Regions from separate parts of the Peribacillus sp. R9-11 genome, predicted to be linked through region 3. Evidence: riboswitches for the same ligand, from Rfam matches in the RefSeq annotation. Region 3 holds a riboswitch; each other region holds the start of a gene.

What was found. Region 3 has a riboswitch for thiamine pyrophosphate ahead of thiC (phosphomethylpyrimidine synthase ThiC). Riboswitches for the same ligand answer to the same signal wherever they lie in the genome.
Region 1: linked by a shared signal. The riboswitch ahead of tenA (thiaminase II) and the one ahead of thiC (phosphomethylpyrimidine synthase ThiC) in region 3 are both predicted to bind thiamine pyrophosphate.
Region 2: linked by a shared signal. The riboswitch ahead of tenA (thiaminase II) and the one ahead of thiC (phosphomethylpyrimidine synthase ThiC) in region 3 are both predicted to bind thiamine pyrophosphate.

What each region holds. Positions count from the first base shown of each region.
Region 1 is NZ_CP133763.1:2,537,038-2,540,320, reverse strand. Features, by position in the region: gene RE409_RS12355 (ABC transporter ATP-binding protein) at 1-459, opposite strand, end outside; gene RE409_RS12350 (ECF transporter S component) at 472-1,056, opposite strand; gene tenA (thiaminase II) at 1,069-1,752, opposite strand; TPP riboswitch at 1,905-2,033, opposite strand; gene RE409_RS12340 (acyl-CoA dehydrogenase family protein) at 2,249-3,283, opposite strand, start outside.
Region 2 is NZ_CP133763.1:1,528,344-1,531,626, reverse strand. Features, by position in the region: gene RE409_RS07385 (GNAT family N-acetyltransferase) at 1-349, shown strand, start outside; gene RE409_RS07380 (aspartyl-phosphate phosphatase Spo0E family protein) at 484-630, opposite strand; gene RE409_RS07375 (Fur-regulated basic protein FbpA) at 905-1,120, opposite strand; SAM riboswitch class I at 1,267-1,371, opposite strand; TPP riboswitch at 1,530-1,633, shown strand; TPP riboswitch at 1,712-1,801, shown strand; gene tenA (thiaminase II) at 1,920-2,609, shown strand; gene thiW (energy coupling factor transporter S component ThiW) at 2,625-3,146, shown strand; gene thiD (bifunctional hydroxymethylpyrimidine kinase/phosphomethylpyrimidine kinase) at 3,115-3,283, shown strand, end outside.
Region 3 is NZ_CP133763.1:812,919-816,201, reverse strand. Features, by position in the region: gene thiC (phosphomethylpyrimidine synthase ThiC) at 1-1,761, opposite strand, end outside; TPP riboswitch at 1,895-2,011, opposite strand; gene RE409_RS03880 (HAD family hydrolase) at 2,162-2,950, opposite strand; gene RE409_RS03875 (histidine phosphatase family protein) at 3,131-3,283, opposite strand, start outside.

The DNA of each region.
Region 1 (3,283 bases), 1.7 Mb from region 3:
TTCAGGTTCAAGTGCCAATACTGACGCAATCGCTAAACGCTGTTTCATCCCGCCTGATAATGTATCAATACTTGTATGGATATCATCTAAGTGTAATCCTACCTGCCGGATATGATTGTGAATCCTTTCATTCATTTGCTGCTTAGGAACGGAAAGGTTTTCAAGGACGAAGGCAATTTCTTCATCTGCAAATGGCATACAAAACTGACTATCTGGGTCTTGAAAAACATATCCCCATGAAGAAGGGCTCTCCAGTTCTTTCGCTTTCATCGGGACTTCAATGGAATGTGGGATCAGCCCACTTAACACTTGCAAAAGTGTAGACTTTCCACATCCGGACGGTCCCAACAATAGAACTTTTTCACCTTTATCAAACGAGACGGATAAGTCCTTGAATATCAAGGACTCATCACCGGGAAACTTCAATCTTAACTTTTCAACAAGAGCTATTCGTTCCATACTTATCAACCTCTACTTTTGATCCAGTGCAGCATAATCCTTACTTGATACTGGACGAACTAGATTAGTTACTCCTGTTGCTTCTAATACTTTTACTAGATAGTAAGCAAATACACCAGCAAAGAAAATTGACCCGATAAATCTTGCAATCATAAATAATAGTAAATTCCAAAGAGAGAGGGCACCAATTTCTCCGTATGCAAAATCCATGAGGACCGATCCTACACATGAAGCTATCGCCGCTAATACAGCAACCGACATATTAAACTTTTTATACCTGAACGCCATAAACACCAGTTCCGCGAATACTCCTTGTACAACTCCATATAAGAGTACGGTTAATCCCCACGGTGAACCTAAAAAGAATTCACCGGACGCTGCCGCGATTTCTGCCAACAGAGCCACACCCGGTTTCCTCATAACTAAAAAAGCAACGGGCCCTGCTATAAACCACATTCCATAAATTAATTGATCTACATGTAACCCTAATGGTTTAACGGAATAATATATCGATCCCCAAAGGATATAAACTATTCCAAATGCGACGGCAATCACGATTGTGACTAAAATATCCGTTAATTTCAACCCTTTTCTCATTGTCAATCTCCTTTATACTTCTAATGTTTCCTTATGCACTGGCCAAGTTTCTAAGCGATAAGCCATTTCCCAAAATGAGTATTCATATTGACTGCTAAGGATAAAATGCTCTTTCATTCTTTCTTTGTCTTCTTCCGTTACTTTTTCAGCGATCTCATCAAGTCTCGCGATTTGTTCTTCTACCAACGTACGGAACCATTCTCCTCCGTATGCCGCAATCCACTCTTGATAAATTGGCTCATCAGGTATACACCCTTGCAGTTTTTCACCTATTTCATAGTACAGCCAGTAACACGGTAAGATGGCCGCAATCACATCCCCTAAATGGCCAGAATACGCGGCACGATACATATGGGATGTGTAGGCATAGGCAGTAGGAGCAGGCTTAAAGTTTTTCCTTTCTTCTTCTGTAATACCTAATCTCTCAGAAAAATTTTCATGAAGCTTTAATTCAGCTTCATATGTTCCTTGTGCATGGCTTGCTAGTCGACTAGTTGTATGTAAATCTGTTGCTTTGACTGCACCTAAAGCTTGAACTCTAGCAAAGTGAGATAAATAATATGCATCTTGCATGACATAAAAACGAAAACACTCTACTGGCAATGTGCCATCTCCAATTCCTCTAACAAACGGGTGATTGAAGCTTGCTTCCCAAATATGATCTACTTCTTTACGAATGACCTCTGAAAATTTCATTTTCTATACCTCCAAATTTGTATTTTATTAAGCAATGAAACTGGATAAATAATGATTGGTAACCTATAATCACCTCTTTTGAGCAAATAAAAAACCACTTCCTTTACCGACGTAAAGAAAGTGGTTGTACTTGAAATAATACATAAACGTATTGTTTCATGACCCCACTTCCCTACGCTGGTGTAAACCAGATCAGGTTCTAAGGGTCTTAAAGTTATACTTTAATCTCAGCTTCTGCGGTAAAATTGACTTTTACCTGTAAAGCACCCCTAGTGGTACAAATTGTATATTTAGTTCATTTGCCTTTATATTAACACGTTCAATCTAATTGTCAAACTTATTAAATAAAGTTTTTTTTAGTAATGTATAAAATCCAACGATATGTTAAATAAAAAATCGCCTAACATACTCTTTGGAAATCGAACTTAATCACATAAAAAATATTCTCTATTAACCTTAAGCAAAGTTTATTTTACTATTAATCCTGCTTTCCTAATTATCGTTGGTACTGTTTATGAAGCTGAGCCGCTATGATATTCTTTTGGATTTCGGATGTACCTTCATAAATTCTCGTAATACGTGCATCACGATAAAAACGTTCAATGGGATATTCAGAAATGTAACCAATCCCTCCATGAATTTGGAGAGCCTTATCAGCTACACGATTATACGTTTCTGAACCAAGTAACTTGACCATAGCCGCATTTTTAATGACGTTCTTTTTTTGATCAACCATCCACGCAACGCGATAGGTCATGGATCGAAGGGCTTCTGTATCTAATGCCATATCTGCCAAGTAATGTTGAATAATTTGTTGTTCGAAGATTGGTTTGTCGAACTGAATTCTCATATGAGCAAAATCAATCGACATCTCAAGTAATTTTTCACACGACCCTAGGTTTCGTGCTGCCATTCCTGCACGTCCATTCGCCAAGATTTTCAGGGCATTCATATACCCTTGCCCCTCTTCACCCAATACATTCTCAACTGGAACTTCACAATCCTCAAAGAAAATTTCAGAAGAATGTGAACCATGAAGGCCCATTTTCCGTTCGATTTTTCCTAGTTGAAATCCTGGGGAGTCTTTTTCGACGATAAAAGATGTGATTCCTTTTGCACCCTTAGAAGGATCTGTAACAGCCATTACTGTAAACACATCTGCGATTGGAGCATTAGTAATGTAATGTTTGCTTCCATTCAGGATATACTTTTCACCCTTTTTAACCGCTGTTGTTTTCAGATTTGAGGCATGTGAACCTGCGCTTGGTTCAGTTAAAGCAAAAGCGCCAATTCTGTCACCTGATGCCATGTCAGGTAAATATCTGCGTTTTTGTTCTTCATTTCCCATCTCTACAATTCCAACGCCGCCAATTCCCGTATGTCCGCCTATTACTGTTGTATAACCGTTATGTGTTCTTCCCAACTCCTCTAGAATGGCGCATTTCCCTACCATATCAATGCCTAACCCACCATATTCTACAGGAATGCTAAGGCCAAACAGTCCCATTTCTTTCGATTTCCCCATAATGAT
Region 2 (3,283 bases), 720 kb from region 3:
AAAACGACCGCTTTATATTATTACATTCGAAGGAAAAACTGCTGGATGGATGAGTTTTCAATCTTTCTATGGTAGGCCAGCCTATGATTCCACTGCCGAGATCAGCATATATATTGATGATTATTTCCGGGGAAAAGGAATTGGACAAATTTCGATTCAAAAGGCAATTGAAGTGAGTCCAAAATTAGGAGTTAAGACACTACTTGGTTTCATATTTGCTCACAATACACCGAGCATAAGACTGTTTTCTAAATTTGGTTTTGAAGAATGGGCGCATTTACCTCAAGTTGCCGAGCTAGATGGTATTGAACGGGATTTAGTAATCCTTGGTAAGCGTGTTAATATTTGAATTTCATTATTTAAAAGCTATTGCCTTCATTCAGCAGTAGCCTTTTTTAGTTTCAATGAAGAAATCTATTTTAAAGTCACTGACGAAATTTAAAAATCACTATAAACTTTCTTAAGCAAAAAATATTGTGATTTTCATTTATTTGTTATAGCATTTAACAGCGAATCCAATTCTTGACTTGCTTGAACAGTTAGAAGGCTTGTAAAACCATAATCAGCTGCCAATTTAATCATTTCCCGTCTCTTTTCTTCTATTCTTTCTACGGTTATCTGTGGGGGCATCTATAGTCACTTCCTATTTATTCAATTTTCTTACATCTTTTATGATAAAGAAATAAGTAGTTAAAATCAACCATATATGGAAATTAAAATGTGTTATTCCACAAGGTAAATGTGACAAAAAGCCTATTCTATTCCCTGTTTGTGTCTTTTTTGTGACATTTTATATTCTTGACAAATATAAAAAAGCATTCACTCATGTACACTGCGAATGCTTTAATAATATTCATCAGATTAAATAATATTTTAAGATAGTAAAGTATTTTAAGAACTCTTACTATGTCATCCACTCTGAAGGAGACTCGATATTAGGTCTATTTATAACAATCTTATATTCATCTTCAAGCACTTTTAAAGGAACATCATAAAGATGTCTTTCATCAGAGGTTTTATAAACTCCATTCGCTAATAACTCTTCAATCAGCAATGCCTTCCTCTGTTCAATTCTCTTAAATAATTCTGCCATGTAAATGGCTCCTTTCCTTGTCTTCATCAGCCCGCCTTCATATGAGCTAAATTGTAGTAACAGGTATCATTTTCACCAAATTATATCTTTTCTATTATGTCACTAAACGTTATTTCACAAAAATAAAAGCCTCTTCTAATTCAAGAAGAGGCTTACAGTAGTCCGTTCGGCTCTTCTTATCTTCCAAGCGTATGCTTGTTGGATGTAGCACAGTTCCCAAAATGGGTCTGCTGCCGAGGTTTCTTTGGGCCAAGTCCCTCCACCTCTCTGGATAAGAATTCAATATATAAATGATGTAGACATGATTTTATCCCAATATTCTTCAAAAGTCAATCACATGGTTCTCCCTTTTTTTGATAGGTATTCTCTATAGACCCCATTCAAATTGGGTTGCAATTTCCTGGCTTTCTGATATGATGTCAGTAATTACATACATTCACACCACTAGGGGAGTCTTTTTAAGACTGAGATGGAATTTGTTCCGGACCCTTTGAACCTGAACCGGATCATACCGGCGGAGGGAAGTGGATGATATCGTCTTTAAACACATGACTTTATCCATCTGCCCCGCTCCGTATTTCAGGAGCGGTTTTTTTTTCAGATGGAAAAGGTGAATAATTAGACTGCTAGGGGAGCACTTTTGCTGAGAATCAAACCCTTTGCACCTGATCTGGTCATACCAGCGGAGGGAAGCAGGCTGTAAGAAGGAATTTGCTTCTTCCTCGGTAACAGCCGCTTTCTTTCAGAGAGCGGTTTTTTTGTTTATCAGATAGTGTATGCATACTTTACAATTTTAGTAAATTTTAAATTTCAAGGAGGATGTACCATGGAGAATACAAAATTAGAAACCTTCAGTGATAGACTTCATGAACGGGCAAAAGGAATCTGGAAAAGGAACCATACACATCCCTTTGTTCAGGCGATTGGAGATGGGACGCTTTCAGAAAAGAAATTTGCCTATTACCTAAAGCAGGACTATATCTATCTTATGGATTATTCCAAACTCTTTGCGTTAGGAGTCATCAAAGCTCATAATCTCGAAACCATGGCTAAGTTTGCAAGTATTTTGAATGAAACCCTTCAAGTAGAAATGGATATCCATCGACATTATGCTTTGGAATTCGGAATCAGCTCAATCGAATTGGAAAATACAGAACCTACTCCAACCACTCTAGCTTATACGGGTTACATGCTAAATGCAGCCCAAAATGGGACTTTGGCCGACCTGATTGCCTGCCTCCTTCCATGCGCTTGGGATTATTATGAGATCGGCTTGCTATTAAAAGAACAAAATGGTGAAGCATTAGAAAACAATCGCTATGCTGATTGGATTAAATCATATTCGTCTCCTGAATTCGGTAAAGCACACAAATGGCTGATTGCTTTGTTGGAAGAGTTAACAGAAGGCATGCCTGAAAAGGAACTTCTTAGATTAGAGAAGCATTTTTTGGTGACTTCCCGTTATGAATATTTATTCTGGGATATGGTTCAAAATGAGCAGGATTGGCCACTGTAGGATGTTGTCATGATGATGAATCCAATCAAGAAAATGACGTTGACTGCCATGATCACGGCCATTACTACCATAACTAGTTCATTCATTTTCATCCCGGCCGGATTTGCAAAAATCTTTCCGATTCAGCATCTGGCAAATGTCATGACAGCCGTTTTATTGGGACCGGCTTATGCGGTAACACAAGCTTTTTTAGTTTCCATCATTAGAAACATGTCTGGTACAGGTTCAATTTTCGCCTTTCCGGGCAGCATGATCGGTGCACTATTGGCTGCCGTCCTTTATCGAAAAACACAAAGCTTGAAATTCGCTTGTTTAGGGGAAGTGATAGGGACCGGCATTCTTGGATCCCTAGCTTGTTATCCCCTTGCTGTCCTCCTATTGGGAGAAAAAGCAGCTATTTTTGGTTTTTTACCAGCTTTTATGCTTAGTTCATTCGCAGGTGCCATTTTAGCTTTCATTTTACTGAAAATACTTTTAAAAAATAATTATATGAAGGGGTTTTTTTATGAAAACAGCGTTAACCATCGCAGGCTCTGACTCAGGGGGCGGTGCTGGAATACAAGCTGATTTAAAAACATTTTCTGCACATGGGGTTTTTGGAATGTCTGTCATTACAGCTGTAACGGCACAAAATACAATGGAGGTACGTTCAGTACAAGCTATAGATACAGGTA
Region 3 (3,283 bases):
TGTGTTTCTAAATTCATTCGCTTTTTCTTTCAAGCCTTCATCAATTACAGACTCAAAACCAAGCCCTTTTTCTTTAGCTAAATCACGAATATCTTGTGAGATTCTCATGCTGCAGAATTTAGGACCGCACATTGAACAAAAGTGAGCTGTTTTGGCACCCTCAGCAGGCAGAGTTTCATCGTGATATTCAACGGCTCTTTCAGGATCGAGCGATAGATTAAACTGATCTCTCCAACGAAATTCGAATCTTGCTTTTGAAAGGGCATCATCTCGTTTTTGAGCATTTGGATGGCCTTTTGCTAGGTCAGCGGCATGGGCTGCAATTTTATACGTAATAACCCCTATTCGAACATCCTCTTTATTTGGAAGACCAAGGTGCTCTTTCGGTGTCACATAACAAAGCATCGCAGTTCCAAACCAGCCAATCATGGCAGCCCCAATCGCAGAAGTAATATGATCGTAGCCAGGAGCTATATCAGTTGTTAGGGGTCCCAATGTATAGAATGGGGCTTCTTGACAAACTTCCAGTTGCTTATCCATATTTTCTTTAATTAAATGCATTGGAACGTGACCGGGCCCCTCAACCATAACTTGTACATCATGTTTCCAAGCAATCTTTGTTAGTTCACCCAATGTTTCCAATTCCGCAAATTGCGCCTCGTCGTTTGCATCTGCAATAGATCCAGGACGAAGTCCATCTCCTAATGAGAAAGATACATCATATGCTTTCATGATTTCACAGATTTCTTCAAAATGAGTATAGAGGAAGCTTTCTTCATGATGAGCCAGACACCATTGAGCCATAATAGAACCCCCACGGGAAACAATTCCCGTCATCCGCTTTGCTGTTAATGGGATATATCGCAGAAGCACACCAGCATGTATGGTAAAGTAATCAACACCTTGCTCAGCCTGCTCAATTAAAGTATCCCGAAAAACCTCCCATGTTAAATTTTCAGCGACTCCATCTACTTTTTCAAGCGCTTGATAAATCGGTACTGTTCCAACAGGTACAGGCGAATTTCTAATAATCCATTCACGGGTTGTGTGTATATTTTTTCCGGTAGAGAGATCCATGATGTTATCGGCTCCCCAGCGAGTGGCCCAAGTCATTTTTTCTACTTCATTTTCGATGGATGAACTAACCGCTGAATTCCCAATATTCGCATTTATTTTCACATGAAAATTACGTCCGATAATCATCGGCTCACTTTCAGGATGGTTAATATTAGCCGGTATAATGGCCCGCCCGCTAGCTACTTCATCTCGTACAAACTCAGCGGAAACACTTTCTCTAATCGAAATAAACTCCATTTCTGGGGTAATGATACCTTTACGAGCATAATGGAGTTGGGTTATGTTTCTCCCCTTCTTTGCACGCAAAGGATTTCGTATCAATCCCGGAAAAACTTCTGCTTTGGAATGAGACTCAACTTTTTTATACCCATTATCTTCTGGTTTTATTTCACGCCCCACATACTCTTCAACGTCTTCCCGTTCAAGAACCCAGTTGCGTCTAATAGGGTCAAGACCTTTACGAATATCAATAGAATACTCAGAATCCGTATAGAAACCGCTAGTATCATATACGCGTAGAGGTAAATTTTCCTCTTCACCAAATGCTCCTGTTGTGGGACTTAGTTTAATTTCACGCATAGGAACTTTTATATCAGGTCTAGACCCCTCTACATAAACTTTTTTACTTCCTGCAAAATTGGACATAATTGAAACGTTCATGTCATTTACTGAATTACTCATGATTTCATTTCTCCTTTTTAAGTTAGATTAAAAAGGACAAAATCCAATCCATTTTCGCACGAAAAAGCCAGGTCTCATATTTAAGACCCGGCTAAAGTTAGTATGACTACAGAAATGACCAAATTATATGTCATTGAATAGTAGATTCTAACTTCCCCACGCTGGTATGAACCAGATCAGGTCCTGAGGGTTAAGAAGCTTTAACGCGCTTCTCTCTCAGCCCAACTTTTATTGGACACCCCTAGTCTGAATAATATTAATTATTACATGGTAACTATATACCATCCATTTTGGTTTGTAAATAAATTCAAAGACCTATTATTTTAATGCCATGTTTTGAATTAAATAAAATCCCCTCCAAGTTAAGTTTTTTTGAACTTACTACTTGAAGGGGATATATCCGTTATTTATTTAGACTCTCAAGGATAGGAAAAAGCTCCTCTAAATGCGTGATTTCATAATTAGGGATGACTTCATTCCGTTCCTTATCATGACGGTTTATCCAAACCGATTTAATGCCTGCACGTGATGCACCAAGGATATCCGTCATTAAATTGTCGCCGACCATTAATACTTCATGCTTATCAAGCTCCATGATTTCTAATGCATGCTCGAAAATAGAAGCATCCGGTTTCCCACGTCCAAACGCGCCGGAAATAACGATTTGATCGAAATAAGGAACTAACTCAGGCGTGATTTCAAGCTTCGTATTTTGAAGCTCAGGCGAACCATTCGTCAGCAATAACAATTTGTACTTCCCTTTTAACTCATCTAACACCTGGAATGTTTCTTCATAAATAAATGGTTTTTTCCGTCTCTCAGCAGGGAAACGTTCTGCTAGCTCAAGACCAAATGCCGGGTCATCTATCCCTAATGCCTTCAAGCCTCTTGTCCATGCCTCTTTCCGATAAGCTGGTACAATCTCGGCCATCTTACGGAATTCATCATGATCATCTTGAAAATTACCCCAAAGTCCTTCAAACGGGTTGATACCGATCATTTGCGTAAATTCATATGTATCATAAGAAGAATAAAGCTCACGTGCTTCTTTCCGTACCGCTTCCTCAAACTCGTCAACATTCAAATCATATTTCGCCTTTGCCAATTCGCATGTCGCTATAAAAGCCTCTTTCACACTCTTCTGATCCCAAAGTAACGTATCATCTAAATCAAAAAAAACTGCCTTTACCAAAATGCTCACCCTCTTTTCCCTACCATTGAATTCGAAAAAATTACACTATTACAATAATAAACCACAACCATTAGAAAAAGAATAACTATCGGTAAAATGCCTTCATCTTTCTTTGAAATATCAAAAGGCTTACCCTATTTGCTCATGAAAACTTAAAAAAGTTCACATGCGAGTTTTTCCTTATTTTCTTTCGAACACATACAACTTTCCATTACTAGCAATCTTAAACTTTGGACCTGCGAATCCCCGTCGGATCAGCTCTTTCCTCATATATACCATGAGAGCAGCATGACTCACAATCAAAACATCCTGCTCTCCTTTTGCGAGAAGCTC